DNA from 3 places in the Aliivibrio fischeri ATCC 7744 genome. Region 1 is predicted to be linked to each of the others. Evidence: predicted binding sites of a transcription regulator. Region 1 holds the regulator's gene; each other region holds the start of a gene.
The links. The regulator CRP, encoded in region 1, controls carbon source genes, mostly activating them, when cyclic AMP is high. The targets are predictions, from matches to a motif close to TGTGANNNNNNTCACA.
Positions count from the first base shown of each region.

Region 2: udp (uridine phosphorylase) is a predicted target of CRP. The motif match lies at 3,177-3,192, and genes of this name have one in related genera.
Region 3: AVFI_RS10820 (NupC/NupG family nucleoside CNT transporter) is a predicted target of CRP. The motif match lies at 4,274-4,289, and genes of this name have one in related genera.

Region 1 is NZ_CP092712.1:2,614,926-2,623,393, forward strand. Features, by position in the region: gene hslU (HslU--HslV peptidase ATPase subunit) at 1-1,081, shown strand, start outside; gene AVFI_RS11955 (OsmC family protein) at 1,163-1,567, opposite strand; gene crp (cAMP-activated global transcriptional regulator CRP) at 1,813-2,445, shown strand; gene AVFI_RS11965 (DUF1338 domain-containing protein) at 2,519-3,313, opposite strand; gene astD (succinylglutamate-semialdehyde dehydrogenase) at 3,325-4,782, opposite strand; gene astA (arginine N-succinyltransferase) at 4,795-5,811, opposite strand; gene AVFI_RS11980 (aspartate aminotransferase family protein) at 5,879-7,093, opposite strand; gene AVFI_RS11985 (aminodeoxychorismate/anthranilate synthase component II) at 7,398-7,976, opposite strand; gene trpS (tryptophan--tRNA ligase) at 8,065-8,468, opposite strand, start outside.
Region 2 is NZ_CP092712.1:1,721,277-1,729,744, forward strand. Features, by position in the region: gene AVFI_RS07950 (hypothetical protein) at 1-282, shown strand, start outside; gene AVFI_RS07955 (DUF2947 domain-containing protein) at 347-820, opposite strand; gene AVFI_RS07960 (DUF1887 family protein) at 1,037-2,188, shown strand; gene udp (uridine phosphorylase) at 2,325-3,083, opposite strand; gene AVFI_RS07970 (zinc/cadmium/mercury/lead-transporting ATPase) at 3,316-5,631, opposite strand; gene AVFI_RS07975 (CBS domain-containing protein) at 5,782-6,198, opposite strand; gene AVFI_RS07980 (tetratricopeptide repeat protein) at 6,327-7,919, opposite strand; gene ydiJ (D-2-hydroxyglutarate dehydrogenase YdiJ) at 8,076-8,468, opposite strand, start outside.
Region 3 is NZ_CP092712.1:2,346,804-2,355,271, forward strand. Features, by position in the region: gene AVFI_RS10805 (FAD-dependent oxidoreductase) at 1-82, shown strand, start outside; gene metA (homoserine O-acetyltransferase MetA) at 205-1,146, shown strand; gene AVFI_RS10815 (anaerobic C4-dicarboxylate transporter) at 1,411-2,739, shown strand; gene AVFI_RS10820 (NupC/NupG family nucleoside CNT transporter) at 2,812-4,026, opposite strand; gene AVFI_RS10825 (DUF2301 domain-containing membrane protein) at 4,414-4,977, shown strand; gene rpoS (RNA polymerase sigma factor RpoS) at 5,117-6,082, opposite strand; gene AVFI_RS10835 (peptidoglycan DD-metalloendopeptidase family protein) at 6,137-7,126, opposite strand; gene AVFI_RS10840 (protein-L-isoaspartate(D-aspartate) O-methyltransferase) at 7,140-7,766, opposite strand; gene surE (5'/3'-nucleotidase SurE) at 7,766-8,468, opposite strand, start outside.

The sequences.
Region 1 (8,468 bases):
ATTCACTGAAGTGGGTTACGTTGGTAAAGAAGTAGAAAGCATCATTCGTGATTTAACCGATGTTGCTATTAAAATGACGCATCAACAAGCGGTTGAAAAAGTAAAATTCCGAGCTGAAGAGCACGCAGAAGATCGCATTCTAGATATCTTACTGCCACCAGCTCGTGACGCTTGGGGTAATAATGAAGAAGGCGATAACGATTCTGGTACACGACAATCTTTCCGTAAAAAATTACGCGAAGGTAAGTTAGACGATAAAGAAATCGAAGTGGATGTTGCTGCACCTCAAGTTGGCGTTGAAATCATGGCTCCTCCAGGTATGGAAGAGATGACAAACCAACTTCAAGGTATGTTCCAAAACCTATCAGGCGGCAATACAACCAAAAAGCGCAAGATGAAAATCGTTGATGCACTTAAAGCGCTAACAGAAGAAGAAGGTGCGAAGCTGGTTAACCCTGAAGAGCTAAAAGAACAAGCGATCTTCAATGTAGAAAACCACGGTATCGTGTTTATCGATGAAATTGATAAAATCTGTAAAGGTTCAAACTCTCACTCTGGTGATGTATCTCGTGAAGGTGTTCAACGTGATTTACTTCCATTAGTAGAAGGCAGCACGGTTAGTACTAAACACGGCATGGTGAAAACCGATCATATGTTATTCATCACTTCAGGTGCATTCCAAATGGCAAAACCATCTGACTTGATCCCTGAATTACAAGGTCGTTTACCAATCCGTGTTGAACTTGAAGCGCTAACAGCAAATGATTTCAAACGCATTTTAACCGAACCTAATGCATCATTAACTGAGCAATACATTGCTCTATTAGCGACCGAAAATGTAAAAGTTGAATTTACTGAAGATGGCATCAGTCGTATTGCTGAATCCGCATTCCAAGTAAATGAAACCACTGAAAACATCGGTGCTCGCCGTCTACACACAGTGATGGAACGACTAATGGAAGAGATCTCTTATGATGCTTCTGAAAAAAATGGCGAAAGCTTAATTGTTGATGCTGAATATGTAAGTTCACGCCTAGGTGAACTTGTTGCTGATGAAGACCTAAGCCGCTTCATTCTGTAATCTCTCATAACTTAAAATAAAGCCTCACAAGGGTTAACTTGCGAGGCTTTTTAATATTAACTCACCCTGTAGTTCTAAAGTTTAAGCAGAGATAATTTCCCATGAGTGCGTCATTTTTACGCCCTCACCAAGCATTAAACATACAGAGCAATATTTCTGTAATGAATCCGCAGTGACTCTCTCGACAACCGTTGAATCTAGGTTGTTACCTGTTACTTCAAAGTGAATATTAATGTAAGTAAACAACTTTGGTGCAGTTTCACGACGCTCACTAGATAGCTTAGCAACGCAAGCTGTGACTTCTTGATTTGCCGATTTAAGTCCATCAACAACATCAACAGAACTGCATCCTCCAGCAGCCATTAAGACCATTTCCATCGGACTTGGTGCTTTTTCTCCCCCATTACCATCCATAACAATAGAGTGACCTGATTGAGATTGACCTAGAAAAGACAATCCCTCAATCCATTTAACTTCAGCGTTCATAAAAGCCTCTTTACTACTTAAAAGGAAAACTCGTGATCCATTTCACGAAACTGTGCCCTTGGTCGCACAATTCATACGATCAAAGTCAAGAAATCAATTGCGAAACAAGGTATGATTTTGTTAATTATCTCAACGAACATGCAGCCTTGTTCCGATAACCATATTGTATAGGCCAAACTGATATTTGGCTCAGTTATTTTAAAATGGACATCGCCTACTTGGCAAACGCAGAGGAAGTATAAAGTATGGTTCTAGGTAAACCTCAAACAGATCCAACATTAGAGTGGTTCTTGTCTCACTGTCACATTCATAAGTACCCTTCAAAGAGCACGCTAATTCACGCGGGTGAAAAAGCGGAAACTCTTTACTACATTGTAAAAGGTTCTGTTGCTGTACTTATCAAAGATGAAGAAGGTAAAGAAATGATCCTTTCTTACCTAAACCAAGGTGACTTCATTGGTGAGCTTGGCTTATTTGAAGAAGGTCAAGAGCGTTCAGCGTGGGTTCGTGCGAAAAGCCCTTGTGAAGTAGCAGAAATTTCATTCAAGAAATTCCGCCAACTTATCCAAGTTAACCCAGATATCCTAATGCGTCTTTCTGCGCAAATGGCAACTCGTTTACAAATCACTAGCCAAAAAGTAGGTGACTTAGCATTCCTAGACGTAACAGGCCGTATCGCTCAAACGCTACTAAACCTTGCTAAACAACCTGATGCAATGACTCACCCAGACGGCATGCAAATTAAGATCACTCGTCAAGAGATCGGTCAAATTGTTGGTTGTTCACGTGAAACTGTTGGCCGTATCTTAAAGATGCTTGAAGAGCAAAACCTGATTTCAGCGCACGGCAAAACAATTGTAGTTTACGGTACTCGTTAATTTAACGTCGTTACCATAAGCAAATAAAAACGCAGCTCAATAGCTGCGTTTTTTATGTCTAGAGATGACAGCTTTACCCGTCAGTACTTTCAAAGATTTTGTCCGCAGAAGCCGCAACAAACCCTGTGTATAGTTCACCATTTGGTAATTCATAACGTTTAGCAAATTCGTAAAATCCACCAGGGATCTCAAACTCACCATCACTAAATTTAACCATCACTTTATCCGCCATTGTAGATGATTGCTCTAAACAAACCTCTGGAGAGCCTTTTACTTCTCCACCAACCTCATTAATACTAAATCCAGCATTACGTAAGTGCTGATTAACATCAACTACTTCATCAAAACCATCAAGTTGATTAACATACACGGTAAAATGATTCGCTCCATAACCATGAGCAGCTAACCAAGAAGCATACTCACTCTCTTTTGCTAACACCTTATATTCATCAAAACTTAAAGACCACGGTCTACCTGAAGACAGAAAGTCACGAGTTGCAAAATAATGAGCAGGAACTTGTTCTACTAATGATTTAATTATGGTTTGAGCATCATCAGATAATTTTTCAACCAATAGCTCACTGATAAACACAAGTGGTGCATTAGGATCTGGGTGCTCAAAATGTTGTGCTTTCAATTTTTTAGCAATAAATTCATATTCATCACACGGTTTATACCCAATAGCTAAAAAGGGCGCGGCTAATGTGGATAAACCAACCTTAGGCAAATTAAACGTCCGCAAGGCAATATGATCATTTACAATATCACCACCACTGGATAGCAATTGATGCACTTGGTCTGCCGATGGCGACAAACGTGTAATATAGTCTTGCCATAATGATGAAAAAAGTGTGTTTACATTATTCATTTTCAGCACTCCTACAAAGTTAAACCTGGAGATAATTGCTCAGGAATCTCACATGCATCACCTTCCATTGATGCCATCGGATAAGCACAATAATCTGCCGCATAATAAGCACTTGGTTTTAAGTTGCCTGATGCACCCGGCCCACCAAATGGCGCATCACCACTTGCTCCTGTTAATTGACGATTTCGATTCACAATTCCAGCTCGAATATGCTCCACGAAATAATCCCATTCACTGTCATCGGTTGAAACTAATCCCGCAGATAATCCATAGCGAGTGTCATTAGCAAGCTCCACAGCTTGCGCTAATGTGGTGTAACGTATGACTTGCAATAGTGGGCCAAAGTATTCTTCATCTGGTAATTCCGCGACATTTGTTGCATCTATTATCCCTGGAGATACAAATGCATGCCCCAAACTTCTCGCTTCCAGTAACAATTCACCGCCTAATGCTTGTAACTTTTTCTGAGCATTTAAGATAAATTCAGCCGCAGCAATCGATATTTGTGCCCCCATAAATGGCGTCGTTTCAGAAAAAGGTTGATCAACATGAATATTTTTCGTGACGTCAACTAAACGTGCTAATAAAGCATCACCCTTTTCACCTTCAGGAACATACAAGCGTCGAGCACAAGTACAGCGTTGTCCTGCACTAATAAATGCAGATTGCACTATGGTATATACCGTTGCATCTAAATCACCGAATGCTTTTGATATCACCATTGGGTTATTGCCTCCCATTTCGAGAGCCAACATTTTCCCCGTATCACCTGCAAATTGACGGTGTAGGATGTGACCAGTATTCGCACTGCCTGTAAATAAAAGACCATCAATACCTTTCGCGTTTGCTAATGCCTCACCCGTTGATCGCGCCCCCTGAACAAGATTAATGACCCCTTTAGGTAATCCAGCCTTTTGCCAAAGCTTCATGATCACTTCACTTGTCCATGGTGTTTGTTCCGATGGCTTTAATACCACCGTATTTCCTGCAAGCAACGCAGGAACAATATGACCGTTAGGTAAGTGCCCAGGGAAGTTATACGGGCCAAAGACAGCCATAACACCTAATGGGCGATGTCTAAGTACAATTTTATTTCCTGCGGCTTCACGCTCTCTATAGGGGGTTCTTTCATGGTAAGCTCGAATCGATATCGCTATCTTCCCCACCATTGCACCTGCTTCTGTTTTGGTTTCCCAAAATGGCTTACCCGTTTCTTTTGCTATTACTTCTGCAATCGAATCCGCATTATCTTTCACTAGCTCAGCAAAGCGTTCCACAATGGCTTGGCGATTTTCAAATGGCAATTTCTTCCACTCAATAAAAGCATTACGAGCAGCATTCACAGCAGACTCGACCTGAGCCTCAGTAGCACTTTCGCCTTTCCACACTACCTCACTGTTATAAGGGCTTAACGATTGTATCGTTTCACCTTCGCCTAAAACCCAATCACCTGCAATCCAATGTGTCATATTCTATGTCCCCTATTGAGCTAATAAACGTACGTAATCATCAACGTCAACTTGCAATGCTTCTGCTGCTTCTGGTGTTAAATGAACAGTATCAGTGGCTTTATCGTAGGCAGCCGTTGTTGCGGTTGCTCTAAAATTTTCAAATGACGTATTTGCAATCAAATACTGTTGTGAACAGCTGTGCTCTGTAATAATCACTTTGGCTTTAAACGAATTACGAACTGACTCTATACTGCGTAAATCACATTCAACGGTTGGGCCTGCATCAAAAATATCTACGTAGCCACGACAACGGAACCCTTCATTTTCTAAAAGTTTTAAAGCAGGTTTTGTATTATCATGAACTTTACCGATTACAGCCTGAGCTTCTTTACTTAATAAGCTGACATAAATAGGAAGTTTTGGCATAAGATCTGCGATAAAGCCTTTGTAGCCAATGCCAGTTAAGTAATCAGCTTCAGTAAAATCGATAGAGAAAAAATGCTTTTGTAGCCACTTCCAAAATGGCGATTCACCTTCTTTATCTGAAACACCGCGCATTTCAGCAAAAATAGTATCGGAGAAGCGATGGGGATGCTCTGCCATCATCAAAAATCGAGCTTTCGACATCAATCGCCCATTTAATCCTTCTCGATATTCAGGACGAAGAAATAAGGTACATATCTCGGTACTTCCTGTGTAATTACTACCAAATGTCAGCACTTTCACGACATTATGTACATCTAATTTACGAGAAAAATGCACGACTTTACTAATATGATAATTATAGAATGGCGAATCTAAACCGACAGCTGCTTCAATGCCTGTTGTACCAGTTACCTCTCCAGTAACTGAATCTTGACCAACCATGAGGTAGCCTTCAACACCCGGCTCTGTCACGTCTTTCTGAAAGCTATCTATCGAATGATCGATACGATTTCTTAACTGTTCTTCATTAACAGGAAGCGAAGTGAACCCATGTCCAGATTCAACAGCACATTGATGAAGGGCAGGATAATCTTCTTGAGTAATAGGACGGATAACAAGCATCAATATTCCCTCCGATGCCAAAAACAAAGGCAACTCGACCATGAGTTGCCTAATATTCTTTAAAGCGTTATTTCGTTAGAGAAGCAAGCGCCTTATCTAAGCGCTCAAAACCTAACTCAACTTCTTCTTTTGTAATCACTAATGATGGGGTAAATCGAACCACATTAACGCCAGCAACAAGTACCATCAAACCTTGCTCTCCTGCTGCCACCAATATGTCACGAGCTCGACCTTGCCACTCTTCATTTAGAGCAGCACCAAGCAATAAACCTTTACCGCGGATCTCTGAAAACATATGATATTTGGCATTTAATGCTTCTAGACCGGAACGGAACCATTGCTCGCGCTCTTTAACGCCATTTAAAACGTCAGGTTTTGATACTTCTTCAACCACCGCTTCCGCAATAGCACAAGCAAGTGGATTACCACCATAAGTCGAACCATGGGTTCCTACTTTTAAATGCTGAGCCAGTTCAGTCGTAGTGAGCATAGCTCCGATAGGGAAACCACCACCAAGTGATTTAGCAGTACTGAGAATATCAGGTGTAACACCTAATCCTTGATAGGCATAAAAATCACCAGTTCGGCCATTACCTGTTTGAACTTCATCAAAAATCAGCAACGCATTGTACTTTTCACATAATGCTTTTACGCCTTTTACAAACTCAGAAGTAGGTGAAATTATCCCTCCTTCTCCCTGTAATGGCTCCATCATTACCGCACACGTTTTATCTGACATATGCGCTTCAAGTTCAGCAAGATTATTGTATTCTAAATGAGTAATATCACCCGGTTTAGGACCAAAACCATCAGAATACGCAGCTTGACCTCCAACGGTTACAGTAAAGAAAGTTCGACCATGGAAGCCCTGTTTAAAAGCAATAATTTCACTTTTTTCTTCGCTATGAACATCAACAGCCCAACGACGAGCTAACTTCAACGCCGCTTCATTCGCTTCAGCACCTGAGTTCGCAAAAAATACTTTTTCAGCAAAAGAAACTTCAGTTAACTTTTTAGCAAGCCGAATAGCAGGCTCATTGGTCATAACATTACTTAAATGCCATAGCTTTTGTGACTGCTCTTGCAGTGCATTAACCATGATAGGATGACAGTGACCTAAACAGCTCACTGCAATACCTCCAGCAAAATCGATGTAATCCTTACCCGTTTGATCCCATACTCGAGCGCCCTCACCTTTTACAGGGATCACTTCCATTGGGTTATAACAAGGTACCATTACATCATTAAAATCTTTACGTTCAACTTGTGAATTGGTCGTCATCACACTTTCCTTCTGCGTATGCCGTTATCCTGCATAATATTTACAAACCATTAACCTTTTCAATAGCACAAAATTCTTTTTTTGAACTAAAAAAGCATTAACCGATACAATTCAATGACTGATAAATCAGTTTTTTAGAATAGTTATAAACTCAAGCTATCGCAGCTTGCTTGATATGTAAACGATTTTATAAGAACAGAAACGCTTCACGCCATGCATAAAGTTGCACAAAAATAAAAACGTTATAAAAGTAAAGAAAAAGTAAGAAGAGTGAGCTAGATCGCTCATCATTATGAGGTAATAGTTATTTTTGGATAAAGTTACGTAAGATCTCATGACCTTGTTCAGTCAAAATAGACTCAGGGTGAAACTGTACGCCTTCAATAGGTAAACTTTTATGACAAAATCCCATGATCTCATCCATGTCACCTGATTCAGTTTCTGTCCATGCTGTCACTTCAAAGCACTCTGGTAGCGTCTCTTTTTTCACAATCAATGAATGGTAACGTGTCACCGTAAGCGGATTATTTAATCCTTTGAAAACGCTACGACTAGTGTGAACAATTGCTGAAGTTTTACCATGCATGACTTTTTTAGCACGAACCACATCGCCACCAAATACTTGAGCAATGGATTGATGACCTAAGCATACGCCAAGAATCGGTAATTTATCGGCAAAATACTTAATGGCTTGTAATGAAATACCAGCTTCATTTGGTGTACATGGGCCGGGGGAGATAACTAAATGAGAAGGGTTTAGTGCTTCAATACCTACAATATCGATTTCATCATTACGAACGACTTTTACTTCAACACCCAATTCACAGAAATACTGATATAGGTTGTAAGTAAACGAATCATAATTGTCGATCATTAATAGCATAAAAGAACTACTTTATAAGATGGATAAAATAAAAATTGCTCGCAGGTCAACCTACGAGCAATTGATGATACCTAAATACAATAAGATGCTATGGGCGAGTAACAAAACCTACTGCTTCATACGCTTTTTTCAATGTCACAGCTGCACGCTCAGACGCTTTCTCAGCACCCGCTTTCATTACAGCATCCATGTAAGCACGATCTTCACGAATACGCTTGTATTCTTCTTGGATCGGCTCAAGCATAGTAACAATCGCTTCACCCACATCTTTCTTGAAAGGACCGTACATTTCAACACCTTGGTATTGTGCTTCGATCTCTTCAAACGTTTTGCCAGTCGCAGCAGAGTACAGACCCATAAGGTTTGAAATACCCGCCTTATTTTCCCAATCGTGAGCAATGCGTGGCGGCATTTCTGCATCCGTTTGTGCCTTATTGATCTTCTTAAGAATTGACTTAGGCTCTTCTAACAGCGTGATTACGTTCTTACGGT
Region 2 (8,468 bases), 890 kb from region 1:
GCGATCATAGTGTTACTTTATTTTGTTGGTTGGTCCCGTTTCGGTACTCGAGAATTACGCAATGCAGCTAAGAGGTTAAGTGATATCGCCTCTGTTCCACAAGAGCTGATTATTGAATGGATTATGTATAATAAACAGATATTGGATATCAATGAGTTTCAACGTTTTATCATCCATTTAAATAAAGCCGACACCGAAAACTTAAAACATGAATTGGATAGCTTTTCTCATTATCTTGAAATTCATGCGCCCGAACATACTATTTCAATTAATCGGGTATAATATACAAAAAAAGCTCATTGCCTTCACAATGAGCTTTTCTTTTAAATAAAATGGCGAATCTAGCCTAACTTCTTGTTCCTAACTTCACTTTGCCCTTAGAATTAAACCATAAGACTTGTGATTTTTTCTTACCAATTAATAATGGTAAGTCATCATAAAATAAGAAGTTCTTCCACGTTTTCTTAAACGTTCCCCATGAGGTTTCAATTAAGTTATATTTCTCATAACAAAAATAGATAGTTACTTCATCTGACCAATCAATAAACTCTAGCACTTCTTCAGGTAATGATTCATTATCGCTGTCCCAGCGGTGTTGCCAATCAATTTCATTTGTCCACGAGCTTTTCTTCATTGGCCACTCTTTTGAGCCAAAATGATCTGCCGTAGGGCTATTACTACTAATAAAGTCATTCCAAACTTGAGCTGATTTTGCTTGAGTGAATGGTTTAATTAAAGGCAGCAAGGCATCATCAACAGGCATTGATTGATGAGTAAAAATCCACTTGCGATTGTATTCATCTAAAGGTAAATAGCTCATAAACTCTTTCTATAGTAAGGCATGTGCCTCTATTCTATCGTCTTTTTTTATTAAGCCCAAATAAGAATATCTAACAATAGCTTGATTTTTATCATCCTCCCCCTCATAACAGTAGTATTGAATAGTCAAAATTATTCAAAACCATAAATATAACGAAAGATTACACATGCCTTCTTGCTTCCATTTATGTGTAATCGCCATTACAAGAATTATTAAATGATTACGCATGTTGGCATTTTAGATCAAGACCCCGTACGTCTAATCACCCCACTTTTAGATTTATCGGTGAAAGGCGAACACATGGTGTTCATTGGCGATGAAACTCAAAAAGAGATGTTCCATCGACTGGAGTCAATTCTAAAATATAAAGGGATCAGTTCTGATTTTTTTGAAATCCCTAATATTGTTGATACCCACGCAATCAAGCAATCATTGCAAGCACTTGCTGCTGAAATGAAACTTCACTTTAGTGACATCAAATTAAATGCAAGTTGTGGTCTTCGTCACCGTCTTCTTTCTGCCTATGAAGTGTTCCGTTCATATCATTGGCCAATCTTTGTTGTAGAGCCATACAGTGACAAATTATGTTGGTTATACCCAGATGGTCGCAAACAAAAACACGTTGCTGATAATATTCGCTTGAGTGATTATCTTGCTATTTTTGGGGCTCGCTGTGAGTTTTCAGAAACTGAATTACCAGAAAGTATCGATAAGCGCTTAAGAGAACTATGCCAACGCTGGGCAAGCAACGCATTAGAGTTAGGCCCGGGCTTAGCAACATTAAACTATTTAGCCACCACTTGTCGTAAAGAACAACGTTTAGATGTTGAAGTAACAGAGAAACAACAGAGCTATAAAGAACTTAATATGCTACTAACTGATCTTGTTGAAACAGGGTTAGCTACGTATGAAAATGGCATACTCACTTTTGATTGCGAAGAAGCTCGTCGTTTAGCCAATGGTGAATGGCTTGAAATATTGGTTCACAACACGGTTGTCGATATTCAGCAATATTTACCAACTCTGCAAGACCACTCGTTAAATGTTCAAGTGCATCGGGAAATTGGTGAAAAAGACGTTCGTAATGAACTTGATGTGGTTAGTATCGTAAATAACAAACTGCATATCATTGAATGTAAAACCAAAGGCATGCGTGATGATGGTGATGATACGCTATACAAATTAGAATCATTACGTGATTTACTTGGTGGACTGCAAGCTCGTGCAATGCTTGTTAGCTTCCGTCCTCTACGTAATAACGACATTATGCGCGCACAAGACTTAGGCTTGGCGATTATCGGCCCTGATGAATTAGGCGATCTTAAAAAACATCTTCTTAACTGGTTCTTAGCGGCCGGTGGTCATTAATATTTTCGATTAAGATCCTCTCTGATACTAAAAAGGCCCTGTTGTGGGCCTTTTTTAATGCTTTTCAATTCATATAAAAAATGCCGCTGATTCTCTATGAACCAGCGGCATTCTATACTTATTTATGCTCTTTCTATTATAGAAGATTTCGAGCCGCTTCAATTACCACTTTAATTGAACGCGCTTCTGTTTCTTTTAGCGTAGCGTGATCTGGGATTTCTTTTTGAGTACGGTTAATAATTACACCTGCTACACAACCAGCACGTAAACCAGAGCTTGCACACATAGTTAATAGCGTCGCTGATTCCATTTCAAAGTTCAATACGCCCATGTCTTGCCATTCTTGCATAGAACCTTGGAAACGCTTAACAACACGACCAGAGAATGTGTCGTAACGCTCTTGACCTGGGTAGAAGGTATCACTTGATGCTGTTACACCTGTGTGTACATTTGCACCTTGATCAACAACCGCTTTACGCATTGCAGTTGCAACGTCAAAGTCTGCAACTGCAGGGAATTCCATTGGAGCAAAGTGAAGACTTGCGCCATCTAAACGAACTGAGCCTGTAGTAACGATCATATCACCTACATTCACATGAGGTTGAATTGCACCTGTTGTACCTACACGTAAGAAAGTACGAACACCAAGTTGAGCAAGTTCTTCAACCGCAATCGATGTTGATGGACCACCAATACCTGTAGAACATACAACAATTTTCTTGCCATCTAATTCAGCTAAGTACACTGTGTATTCACGGTGGCTTGCTAAAAACTTAGGGTTTTCCATTTGTTCTGCGATTTTCTGAACACGTGCTGGATCACCTGGGATGATCGCCATTTCTGCACCTTGAAGATCTTCTTTTGTTACGCCTAAATGGAATACTGCTGCTGTCATGGTTAGCTCCTTGCGGTTTTGTAGGGCCGCGTTAATTAAATTAGTTATATTTGATTTGATGAAGTTACTTTACCCAATTAAATGACGGCTTTATGTGACAAAGACCTCAAATGACATGCTTTCACATTACATTCTTGCAAAGAAAATCGATTGGCATCACATAAAAATAGAAAAGCGCTCATAATACGAGCGCTTTAATTTGAGTTACTTCACTAAATTCATTTGTATATTATTACTCTTTCTCTTTAAAGCGTAATAAACGAAGCGCATTTAAAGTAACGAGAACTGTTGCGCCGCTATCTGCTAATACCGCAACCCATAAACCGGTAATACCAAACAAGCTAGTCACTAAGAAGACAGCTTTTAAACCAAGCGCTAAGGTAATGTTCTGACGAATATTGCTTAGTGTTGCTTTTGATAGTGCCACCATTGGTGCAAGCTCTTCTAAGCGGTTATGCGTTAACGCAGCATCTGCTGTTTCAAGAGCAACATCGGTTCCCCCTCCCATCGCTATACCAATAGATGCGGTTTTCATTGCTGGTGCATCGTTAATGCCATCACCTACCATTGCCGTTTTCGCATTAGCGGTTAATTGCTCAACATACTTCACTTTATCTGAAGGTAATAAACCTGCTTTATAGTCAATATTTAACTCCGCAGCGATGGCTTTTGCTGCTCGCTCATTATCACCAGTAAGCATGATTGGTTTAATTCCTAATTTAACCAACTTTTCTACAGCCATTTTAGCATCAGCGCGGAGTTCATCACGCCATGCTAATAATCCAGAGATCTGCTCATTAATCAGAACCAGAACAACGGTTTTACCTTGCTGCTCTAAGAAGGCGATTTGGCTTTCAATTTCAGGAATAACTTCACCATCAAATTGTTGAGGTGCATACAATTCAATATGTTGATCGTTAACCGTTCCTTTAATGCCTTTACCAACAACGGTCTCACGATTATCTGCTTCAATAACCGTTAGCCCCTGCTCTTGCGCTCTAACTACAACAGCTCTTGCTAGCGGATGAGACGATCCCATTTCTACCGCAGCTGATTGAAGTAAAATACTTTCTTCCGTTTCGGTTTCAGTTAATACTCGGATATCGGTTAAAACTGGTTTTCCTTGTGTTAATGTGCCTGTTTTATCAAATGCGATATTTTGGATATGACCTAACTCTTCTAGAGCTGCGCCACCTTTAATTAATGCACCACGCTTTGCAGCCGTTGCTAAACCAGAAGTAATCGCTGCAGGCGTAGAAATCACTAACGCACAGGGACAAGCAATCAATAACATAGCTAAACCACGATAAATCCATGTATCCCATGACTGACCAAACATCAGTGGTGGAATAATGATAACCAATAACGACAGCACCATCATTGCCGGAGTATACCAACGGCTAAATTTATCAAGGAAACGCTCTAATGGTGCTTTACGTGATTCTGCTTCTTCAATTAGGTGAAGAATACGATCAATGGCATTTTCACCTTGAGCTGAAGTAATCTGAATCTCAATAACGCGATCATTAACAATAGAACCTGCCATCAATGGATCGTTTGCCTTTTTATCAACAGGTACAGATTCCCCTGTTAAAGCACTTTCATCAAACGATGCAAACTCAGAAAGTAAAATTGCATCCGCCGCTAATCGGTCACCTGGGCTCACCTGCACACGATCACCTACATTCAATTCAGAGGCTGCAACTTCTTCTTTGGTTCCATCACTATTAATTCGTAGAGCGGTATCTGGCACTAAATCCATTAATGCTTTAACACCACTTCTCGCTTTTGCTGATGCATAGCCTTCTAACTGTTCACCTAACATAAACAATAAGATGACCATTGCCGCTTCAACGGTTTCACCTAGATACACTGCACCAATAGCAGCAACCGTCATTAGCGTTTCAATTGAGAATGGTGAACCATTTTTTGCCAAACGAATGGCTTTACGACCAATCGGAATCAAACCAAACAGTCCTGCAACGGTAAATGCAATCGTTCCCAGTTCTTTGTTTACAATATTAATGCCTGTAGCAATTACTAAAAAAGCAACCAATAGCAATAACAATGCGTTCTTTTTCCAAAATGGTTGAGCCACATTTTCTGATGCATTTTTTGCATTCATATCCGTTAGTGGAAAGCCTGTGGTTCTAGCAACACTTTCAACCACATCAAATACTGATTCATCTTTTGTTCTTACTGTAAGTTTTTCTGTTGCAAAAACAACATTCGCATCAACTACATCTGGAATGGCAAGAATGGCTTTTTTTAGTTTTGCCGCGCAACTTGGGCAATCCATCTCAGAAATTAACCAGCTACGAGATAACGTACCTTTCTCGGATACTTGAGGAATGACAACTAAGGGGTCTGATTCTCCAGGATCTGAGCCGCAACATGAATCAGAACTCGTTGGTTTATCAACGCCGCTGCAACAATCCGTAGTAGCACTTTCTGCTTTGATAGTTGATATTTTTGGCGTTGCACAACATGAGCTTGATGGGTTGTGCTTATGATCATGGCTGTGTGTCGATTTATGAGTAGTACACATGAGATATTCCTTTGTTAAATGTTAGGTTTGAATTCACTCTCACCATTAACTATAAACCTTAGAGTTAACTCTAAGGTCAAGGATATTTTTTCTATCAGAAACAAAAAAGACACCGAAGTGTCTTTTTGTAAGAAGAGATGAAACTAAAGATTAAACGGGGTGTTTAAAACAGTGACCTATTGATTCACTAATAGCCTGAAGAACATTGCGACGAGTAATAATTCCAACTAACTTACCACCTTCAACCACTGGGTAAATCTTTGGCTTGTTTTCTGTCATCGTCTGAGCCAAATCAACAATCGCATCATCAGGTGTAACGGTTAACACTTCGGTCTTCATTACATCTGCAACAACATGTGTATCTTGACAGTGATAACTCACACCTAATAATGACTTAATTAAATCTTGCTCAGAAATAAACCCAATAACCTCACGTTGCTCGTTAACAACTGGACCACCAATATGTTGTGAAGTAATAAATTGATCTAACGCCGCTGCTAATGACATATCCGCTGTCAAATATAGAGGTCGTACACTCATGTATTGTTTTACTTTTTTATTTTCCATTATAGCCCCCTAACGTGCTATCGCTTACTTCGATAACTTAAGTGTGGACTATTTTTGGAAAATTGCTAAATCGCTCTTTCCTATCTCTGTGATGGATAAAACCTATTGAGCAAAAAAGAAGTAGAAAATTATGCACTACCTAACAAAACATCGATCAATATTTTCTTGTTTTGTTCAACAGAGGACATTACGTTTTCATACCCAGCAGTGTTATTTGTGCGCTCCATTCTATGAATAATAGCTAGACACTGTTTGATATTTTCAGGGTTTCTCATTAAGTTCTTACCCTTCAACGTTAAAGTAAGAAGCATATAGTTCAAATCTGATGAATACGGATACGTTTGTCCTATTTTGATCAATTGAAGTCTATTCTCATCTGCGGATTTTTGTGCTCTGAGCCACTGATACACTTTATTTAATTTTTGGAAATGTACCATTGATTGTTGCAGTAATTGTGGTGAGTTCTTTTTTAGATTCGCTTGATCAAACACTTTATATAAAGCGACACACAGCTTCACTTCACCAGCCATAGCTAAAACGCCAAATGTAGCCACACGAAATTCATCTGATGCGACTTTACGCTCGGATAAAAAACGATGATAACAAGTTGCTGCAATTGCTTTTGCTTTATAACGCTTACCTTGTTTAAACAATTGTCGCGCTATAAAAATATTAATATAACCTTGCAATTCATCACGCTTATCCATGGATACTCGTTTTTTCAACGTGATAACTAATTGACCAAAAAATCGTCGATATTTTTCTTTATTAAACTGATGATTCGATTTATATACTGTATCGGCAATATCCAATATCATTTTGTTTAATGTTACTGGTGTAATACCAATATGATAAAAACGTTTCATTATCATGTTATGAATAAGAGTATGCTCATTATTCTCGATGATAAAAGTTAAATAAGAATAGAAAGCACTGTCACTTTTTGGGTTATTTTCAAACGCTTTTGATAGAGATGCTTGCTGCTTACTTTTTTGTTTTGCTTCTTCATATATTTCAGCCAACATTAAATTAGCTTTAAATAAGTATTTTTTAGAACGCAATAACAATTCTAAAACGGGTATCGCTTTTGGTTTTTCAACCATTTGGCAATACGCCATTAAATTTTGTGGCATGATTTCGCTTTTATCATGACGTTGATATACCTTTTTGAACGTCATAAAGTCTTTCGCTTTATAAAGTTCTTCTAAGGTCATGTTCAACAGCATTCTATTTTTGTACATACCTGTAAACGTCTGCGCTCTTTTTATAAAAGCCGCTTGTGATCCTTTAACTTCCGCGATTAACTTTTCTATTAATAACGTTAAGTTAAATGATTTCTTTATTAGTTCATCAATATAACCGTAATTGATAGGGCTATTAACAATAAAATCAGGGAACAATTCTCTCGCATTTAAATCATCGACTTGAGAATCTTCATTCTCAATATCAACGATAAAAATAGGACGCTTACCAAACTTAGCTTTCGCTCGAGCATTATCAACAATTTCAGCAATAACTTCATGCGATGAGTAATGATACTCAATGAAATAATAATCATAGACAGGTAGATCTGATGCTTTCATGCCAAGATTAAAATTATCCGCACTTTTAAAACCCGCTTTTTGAAAAAATTGACGAATTTGAGTGCTGCGTTCACGTTTTTCAGTAAACACCAAAACATTCATTTGCGGAATACGTCTAATTAATTCGGCACTGCTCATTTATATTACAACTCTAATGAAAACAACAAACACAATATACCAACCTGTAAAAATCAACTTATATTAGTTTTAACAAACACAACACAGTTCGTTTGCATTTAACTCATTACAGGAATTTCGCGCTACTTTACCACAAAATAGCGCGAAATTAGATCATTATATGTTAGTCAGTAGCGCTTGTAATGGATGCTTTAATTGCTGCCCTTCAAATCGCTTAACCTGACTACGGCATGAATAACCTGTAATCAAGCAACGTTCCTTATCCAAACTAGCTAGATTTCCTTTCCAACTTAATTCATAGATTGCTTTGGATGAGGCCAATTTGTCAGCCTCGTGTCCATAAGTTCCTGCCATGCCACAACAGCCAACAGGAACCGTATTTAATCGTAAACCAAAATGACCAAAAATTGCCCCCCACTCCTTTTCAGCGTTCGGCAATTTCGTTTTTTCCGTACAATGGGCAAATAATTGCCAAGCTCTAGTATCAAATACTGTCGCTTTATCAAATGAGGATAATCGAGGGTATAACCATTCATGAACGGTTAACAC
Region 3 (8,468 bases), 270 kb from region 1:
CTATCGTCAGCTTGTAAATAATGGATTTAAAGCTCGGAATCTAATTGGTGGTTATCGTACTTATTCTTTTGCTAATGCCTAATTAATCGCTTTAATCTCTAATAAAGGACGTAATCAGCGTCCTTTATACACTCGACACTCTGACAATTATGAGGTAAGTTTAGAAGTATAGACGTATAGAAACCCAAAACTTAAGGATAAGTTGTGCCGATCAAAATACCTGACCAACTCCCTGCAACTGAAGTATTACGTGAAGAGAATATCTTTTTCATGCAGGAATCTCGTGCTACCACACAAGCGATTCGACCTCTTAAAGTCATTATTTTAAATTTAATGCCAAAAAAGATTGAGACAGAAACTCAATTTTTACGCTTACTATCTAATAGCCCATTACAAGTGGATGTAGAGCTATTACGTATTGATAATCGCACTAGCAAAAATACACCAACCGAGCATTTAGATACTTTTTATCGTCAATTTGAAGGCATTAAAGATCGTAACTTTGATGGCCTGATCATAACAGGAGCACCACTAGGATTGGTGCAGTTTGAAGATGTTATTTATTGGGATCATCTACAAACCATCATGACATGGGCAAAAGATCACGTCACTTCTAGCTTGTATGTATGCTGGGCAGCACAAGCTGGTTTAAAGCTACTTTATGATTTACCAAAGCGTACACGTAAAGAGAAACTTTCAGGCGTTTATAAACATACTAACCTTGACCAACACCACCCTATTCTACGCGGTTTTGATGATCAATTTTTAGCACCTCATTCTCGCTACGCTGATTTCTCTGCTGATTATTTAAAGTCACATACTGATTTGGATATTCTTGCTACTTCCAAAGAAGCTGGTGTGTATTTAGCGGCCACCAAAGATAAGCGAAATGTATTTGTCACTGGTCATCCAGAATATGATTCATTCACATTACACAATGAATACGTTCGTGACTTAGGAGAAGGAATGGAACCAACGATTCCTGTTAATTACTACCCTGATGACAACCCTGATATTACACCAAAAGCGACATGGCGTAGTCACGGACACCTGCTCTTTTCTAATTGGCTTAACTACTGTGTTTACCAACAGACACCGTATGATCTTGAACATTTCTCTGAGCAAAACTTCACAAGAGATGAGTAACCTTAACTCATTTTAATTAGCGGGTATTATTCTTCATACATACCCGCCACAAGCACAAAACCACCACTACAATCTGATAAATAGAGCACATTTTGTCCTTTTTTGATAAAAAATGAGCTTTGGTTTAATTCAGATCAACCCTGCATCTATTTATAAAATCAACAACAATCTAAATGAGAACAAGCTCAATAAAACCCTATGAAATGTAAGGTATTAATAGCCTTAGTTGATTTTAATTATAATTGCGTTAACGCAGGTGGTTGTATGTTGTATTTTGAATTTCTCTTTTTATTACTCGTTCTCTACATCGGTTCTCGATACGGAGGGATCGGATTAGGGGTTGTATCTGGTATTGGTTTGGTGATTGAAGTATTTATCTTCAAAATGCCACCGACTTCTCCGCCCGTTACAGTAATGCTGATCATCTTGGCAGTTGTTACCTGTGCTTCAATATTAGAAGCCGCTGGTGGTTTAAAGTATATGCTGCAAGTTGCTGAGCGGATTTTAAGAAAGAATCCAAAACGCGTCACCATCATCGCTCCATTTGTAACTTATGCAATGACGTTCTTACTAGGTACAGGTCACGCTGTTTATTCAATCATGCCTATCATTGGTGATGTAGCATTAAAAAATGGTATTCGTCCTGAGCGTCCTATGGCTGCCGCATCTGTTGCGTCTCAAATCGCAATCACTGCTTCACCATTATCTGCCGCAGTTGTGTATTACCTAGCTCAACTGGTTGATATTGATGCCTCTATTACATTAATGTCGATTTTAATGGTTACTGTACCTGCAACGTTATTCGGTACTTTAATGCTGTCTCTTTATAGCTTACGTCGTGGTAAAGAGTTAGAGGATGATGAAGAGTATCAAGCACGTTTACAAGATCCGGTTTGGCGTGAAAAAATCCTAAATACAACATCAACATCTCTTGATGAAGAGCTACCAACAACTGCTCGTAATGCCGTTCTGATCTTCTTAGGTGCCATCGTTTCTATCGTTATTATTGCTATGTGGCCAGAAGTACGCACCATTACTGATGGCGGCGCACCAATCAAAATGTCTGTTGTAATTCAAATGATGATGTTGGCTTTTGGTGGTGTGATTTTACTTGCAACGAAAACCGATCCTCGTGATGTTCCAAATGGCGTTGTGTTTAAATCAGGAATGGTGGCGGCAATTGCTATTTTTGGTATCGCATGGATGTCAGATACCTATTTCCAATATGCCATGCCTCAATTTAGAGCCGGTATTGTAGATATGGTAACGCTTCACCCTTGGACGTTCGCTTTATCACTATTTATTGTATCTGTTGTGGTTAACTCACAAGCGGCAACAGCTCGTATGATGCTACCCGTTGGTTTAGCTCTGGGTTTAGAGCCTGCACTGGTTATTGGTTTAATGCCAGCAGTATATGGATACTTCTTTATTCCTAACTACCCATCAGATATTGCAACCGTAAACTTTGATAGCTCGGGTACAACTAAAATTGGTAAGTACTACTTTAACCACTCATTCATGTCAGTCGGTTTAATCGGCGTGGTTTCAGCCTGTATTCTTGGCTATGTCTTAGGCCAAATTGTGATTGGTTAATTCCACTAATCAATACAAAAAAAGCCCATGCAAATACCATTGCATGGGCTTTTATTTTCAATAAACGATGTTTTACATTGCTAAGCTAAAGAATAAACCAGCTAAACATGCACTCATTAAGTTAGCTAATGTACCCGCTAATACTGCTTTAAAGCCCATGTTTGCAACGTCAGCACGACGTTCTGGAGCCATCACACCAATAGAGCCTAATTGCACAGCGATTGAACTGATGTTTGCAAAACCACACAGTGCAAAAGTAATAATTACTTGGCTGTATGCTGATAACTGATCTTTATGCTGAACAAAGTCGATAAATGCAACGAATTCATTAAGAACCACTTTTTGACCAATGTAAGAACCAGCCATTACCATTTCAGCTTTTGGAATACCAATAACCCATGCGATTGGAGCAAATAAGTAACCAAATACGGTTTGCAGTGTAATACCAGCAAAACCAAACCACTCAGCAACCATTTCTAATCCACTGTTAAGCATTGCAATAACACTCACAAAGGCAATCAACATCGTACCTACAGCAACCGCAATCTTCATACCATTCATTGCACCACTTGCAAGAGCATCAATTACGTTGCTTTGCTCACTTTTATCAATGGTTACATCATGTTGGTCAACAGGCGTTTCTTGCTCAGGAATTAAAATCTTAGCCATTAATAAGCTACCAGGAGCAGCCATAAAACTTGCAGCAATCAGATATTTAAGTTCCACACCTAAACCAGCATAACCACCCAGTACACTACCGGCAACCGATGCCATACCACCCGCCATTACAGCGAACAGTTCAGAACGAGTCATTTGAGCTAAGAATGGGCGAATAAGAAGAGGAGATTCACCTTGAGAAAGGAAGATGTTACCTGTTGCAACGAGAGATTCTACTTTACTGGTACCTAAGAATTTTTGAATTCCGCCACCAAGAACAGAAATCACTTTTTGCATAATACCTAGATAATATAGAGCGGAGATTAGAGCACTGAAGAAGATAATAATAGGAAGGACGCGAATAGCAAAAATAAAACCAGAAGAAGCAAGATCACCAAAGAGGAATGCTATCCCTTCATCCGCAAAACCAAGTAAGCTAGAAACACCACTACTTAATCCCGCTAACGCTTTTTGCCCCAAAGGAAAATACAATACTAAAGCAGCAAAAGAGAGTTGTAATAAAAAGGCTTTAAATACTAATTTCCAGTTAATTGCTGAACGCTTCTCTGAAAATACCCAAGCACAAAAAATCAGTGCGCACATGCCTAATAGGCTAAATAAAATATTCATAATTATGCCTATGAGATTTTAGAATAAAATGAAGAAACAAAAGGAGCCGCCATCGTAGATGACGAGATCGGTGAAGAATGACTACACCAAGAGGAAGTTATAATAGAAATAAAGATATTCATTGTTTACCCTTTACAAGCTGTTTAACAGTAGCTGGTCCTAGTCCTTGGGGTCATTCACTGTATCCCTGTGACGGCTTGTATTGGGAGAAGGAGTATACATATAGATGATTTAAAATCACGAAATATGTGACATAAATCACCAAATTTTACTTATTTGAAAAAACAGAAGCATCTATTTACTACAAACAAATAAATTATTTTTCTCTACAGTATCCAAAAATACACATAATCAACTAAATTAATACAATAAGATAAAGGAAATATTATGGCGAGTATTGATCATATCGAAAAACTGGATGCGCTAGATAAGCTAAGTGTGGTGACATATCGTACAGGGATTACCCTTTTTGGTATCGCACTTATCCTTTTTAGTCTTGCGATAGCTGATGATATTGGATTAATCATTATAGAAAACGTTCACTTAATGGATTTTTCATTAACTTTAATCGCAGTATCATCTGCGATGAGTGCGGCTAATCTTCATGTTTATGATAAAACAGTAAGGCTGATTATTACTTGGGCTGCGTGGATAGGCTTAGTTTTACTCATCACGATTGATAGTGAACAATTGATTTGGCTTCCTATTGGGTTTCTCTGTGCTTGCTTCTCAGGCATTGCTCTTAAAGAATCCTTTTGTTTTAAGGTTATTGGTCTAAAAGCCATCCCTTTTCTATTGTGTATATCCATTTTAATGTTGGCTATCGAAGTATGGTTAATCGCTATTATTTGCTTATTTCTATCTGGAATTATCTTCATTTTTCTTGCTATTCAAAAATGGAGAATGCCCCTTCATTTTGATATCGGCAATAAAGCGAATTACCAGATTTAACCTTACACTCGCTGTCGATTTACTATATAGCGACTAATTACGCTTATCTCAACTTATACATCAAAGATTTGTAGCAATAAAAAGCCCTAAGTTACCTTAGGGCTCTCTTACTAACTAAAACGTATATTTAAAAAGTGAGTTAGTATTCTTCTACGGCAAATAGTGTTTCCATATTCAAGCCTTGGTTCGTCATGATTTCTCTTAAACGACGTAGACCTTCTACTTGGATCTGTCTTACGCGTTCGCGAGTTAAACCAATCTCAACGCCTACTTGCTCTAATGTTGCAGCTTCATAACCAAGTAAACCGAAACGGCGAGCAACAACTTCTTTTTGTTTAGGGTTTAATTGCCCTAACCAACCCACCAATGACGTATTAATATCATCCTTTTGTGTTTCTGACTCTGGGTCACTATTTTTAGTATCAGGAAGGATATCTAATAACGCTTTATCTGATTCACCAGCCACCATTGAATCGACTGAAGCGACACGCTCATTTAAACGCAGCATTCGACTAACATCACTTACTGGCTTATCGAGCTTTTCAGCTATTTCTTCTGGTGTTGGTTCATGATCAAGCTTTTGAGAAAGTTCACGTGCTGCACGCAAATAAACGTTAAGCTCTTTTACAACATGAATAGGTAAACGGATGGTACGCGTTTGGTTCATAATGGCACGTTCAATGGTTTGACGTATCCACCATGTGGCGTAAGTAGAGAATCGGAAGCCTCTTTCTGGATCAAACTTTTCAACAGCTCGAATTAGGCCAAGATTTCCCTCTTCCACCAAATCCAATAAAGCAAGACCACGATGATTATAACGACGAGCGATCTTCACGACCAATCGAAGGTTACTCTCAATCATTCGAGCTCGAGCGGCTTCATCACCTTTTAAGGCTAAGCGACTAAAATAAACTTCTTCTTCTGCTGTTAGTAGTGGAGAAAAGCCAATTTCACCAAGATACAGTTGCGTTGTATCCATAACTTTCTGTGAACTGCTTACTTCAAGACGTTCAGACTCTTCTTCAATACTGGTTAATTCAGCATCATTAATTGTGTCTAAATCGAACTCTTCAACTTCTTTAGTTACTGCATTGCTTTTACTCATAGCGCCTCCCCATGGCGAGCCAGCAAGACATTACAACTCAGCTATGTCATCCTTTTATGGTAAATACCTCTGTGGATTTACCGATTTCCCTCTAAAGCGGATCTCAAAATGCAAACGTACACTGCTCGTACTAGAGCTTCCCATCGACGCGATTTTTTGTCCCGCTGTGACGTTTTGGCCTTCTTTCACAAATAATGCTTCGTTATGAGCATAAGCACTTAAGTAATCATCGTTATGTTTAATGATAATTAAGTTACCGTACCCTCTTAATGCATTACCAGCATAGACCACAGTTCCTTTTGCTGTTGAGATGATATCTTGACCACGTTGGCCTGCAATATCGATCCCTTTGTTTCCTTGGTCTCCTGTAGAGAATTTAGCGATGATCCGACCTTTTGTTGGCCATAACCAAGAGTCCACCTTTTCCGTTTTTTGTTGTACTGGTTTCGGCTTCGGTTTAGGAGCTGGTTTTGGCTTAGCAACCGGTTTAGGTTTTGAAGATGTTATCGTTTTGTTGGAATTAACATACTCCTTAGGTTTGCTGTTTTCAACCTTTTTTGTGCTTTCTTTTTGTACAGTTGATATTTTTTTAGCACTCGTTGTGGTTGGTTTTGGCTTAGGAGCAGGCTTATTTGTTGCGACAGGAACAACGGCAACCGCTGTCGCCGTCGAGCTTGAAGACGAATTAGATGGTGTGACTGAATGTCCGTCACTGCCATAGGCAGGAGCAATATATTTAGGCCCCCACAATTTTATTTTTTGGCCAGGATGAATCATATAAGGCGCTTTAAGCTCGTTGTATGCAATGAGCTCTTTTACGTCTTTATTTGTAACATAAGAAATGAAATAAAGAGTATCACCTTTCTCTACGGTGTAATAACTGCCGCGATAACTACCTCGCTCTGCTCCGTTATATGCAGAACTAGAGCTATTAACACTCGACACTGGTGCAGGACGATGTGGTCCCATAGAACAACCAGAAAGAAACAAGCTAACAACAGCTGCCATTAACCATAAGCGTATAGAAATAAGGTTGATAATCATTTTTCTCATTATATTATGCTAATTCACCTGCAACTAAAGGCACAAAACGAACCTCTTCAATCACTTCAGAGAAAAATTCCTCTCCCTGACGAGTAATTCGTAATAACTGCTGCGACTCTTCCCCTACAGGGATAACTAAATGTCCATTATCTTTTAATTGAAATAACAAGTCATTAGGAATAGATTCTGCAGCTGCAGTTACAATGATGGCATCAAATGGACCTTTTGATTCCCATCCCTTCCAACCATCACCATGCTTTGTTGAGACATTATATATATCCAATTGTTTCAACAATCGTTTCGCATTCCATTGTAACGATTTTATACGCTCAATAGAGTTAACATGCTCAACTAATTTAGCTAATACAGCCGTTTGATAACCAGAGCCAGTTCCCACCTCGAGTACATTTGATGTAGGTGTTAACTCTAATAATTCAGTCATTTTCGCTACGATATAAGGCTGTGAGATCGTTTGACCTTCACCAATAGGAAGTGCGTTATTTTGATAAGCTTGATGTGATAAAGCTTCTGGAATAAAACGCTCTCTTGGTAACTCACGAATAGCCGCTAAAATAGCTTCGTTTCTAATGCCTTGTTGGCGCAAAAATTGATCTAATAATTCAGAACGCGAATTAAGCATTATTTAGAACTCTCTAATGATAACCAATCAGTAATCATACCTAATGAATCATGAGCAGTTAAATCGACTTGTAATGGTGTTATTGATACTCGGTGCTGCTTTACAGCAAAGAAGTCCGTTCCCTCACCTGCATCTTGTTTTTTGCCTGGAGGGCCTAACCAATAGATGGTCTCACCACGAGGATCAGTATCTTTAATCATGCTCTCTGCATGATGCCTTGCACCTAATCGTGTCACTTCCCAGCCCGTTAATTGCTCGTATTCGCAATCTGGCACATTCACATTCAATACTTTTTGAGTGGTTAATGGGGAAACTAAATGGTTATTAACTATTTTTAATGCTACTTGAGCTGCCGTATCAAAATGATCGCGTCCAACCAAAGAGATAGCAATAGCGGGCAAACCTAAAAAGTGCCCTTCAGTAGCAGCCGCGACGGTACCTGAGTACAAAGTATCATCACCTAAGTTTGCTCCATGATTGATACCTGCAATAATCAAATCAGGCAAGTTATCTTTCATTAATTCATTCAATGCAAAGTGAACACAATCTGTTGGTGTCCCTTGCACTGAATGAATGTGTTCATCAATTTGACGAACACGTAATGGGGATTCAAGAGTTAAAGAATTTGATGCACCAGAACGATTACGATCAGGAGCTACTATCGTAATATCGGCAATGTCAGCTAATACACGAGCTAACGTA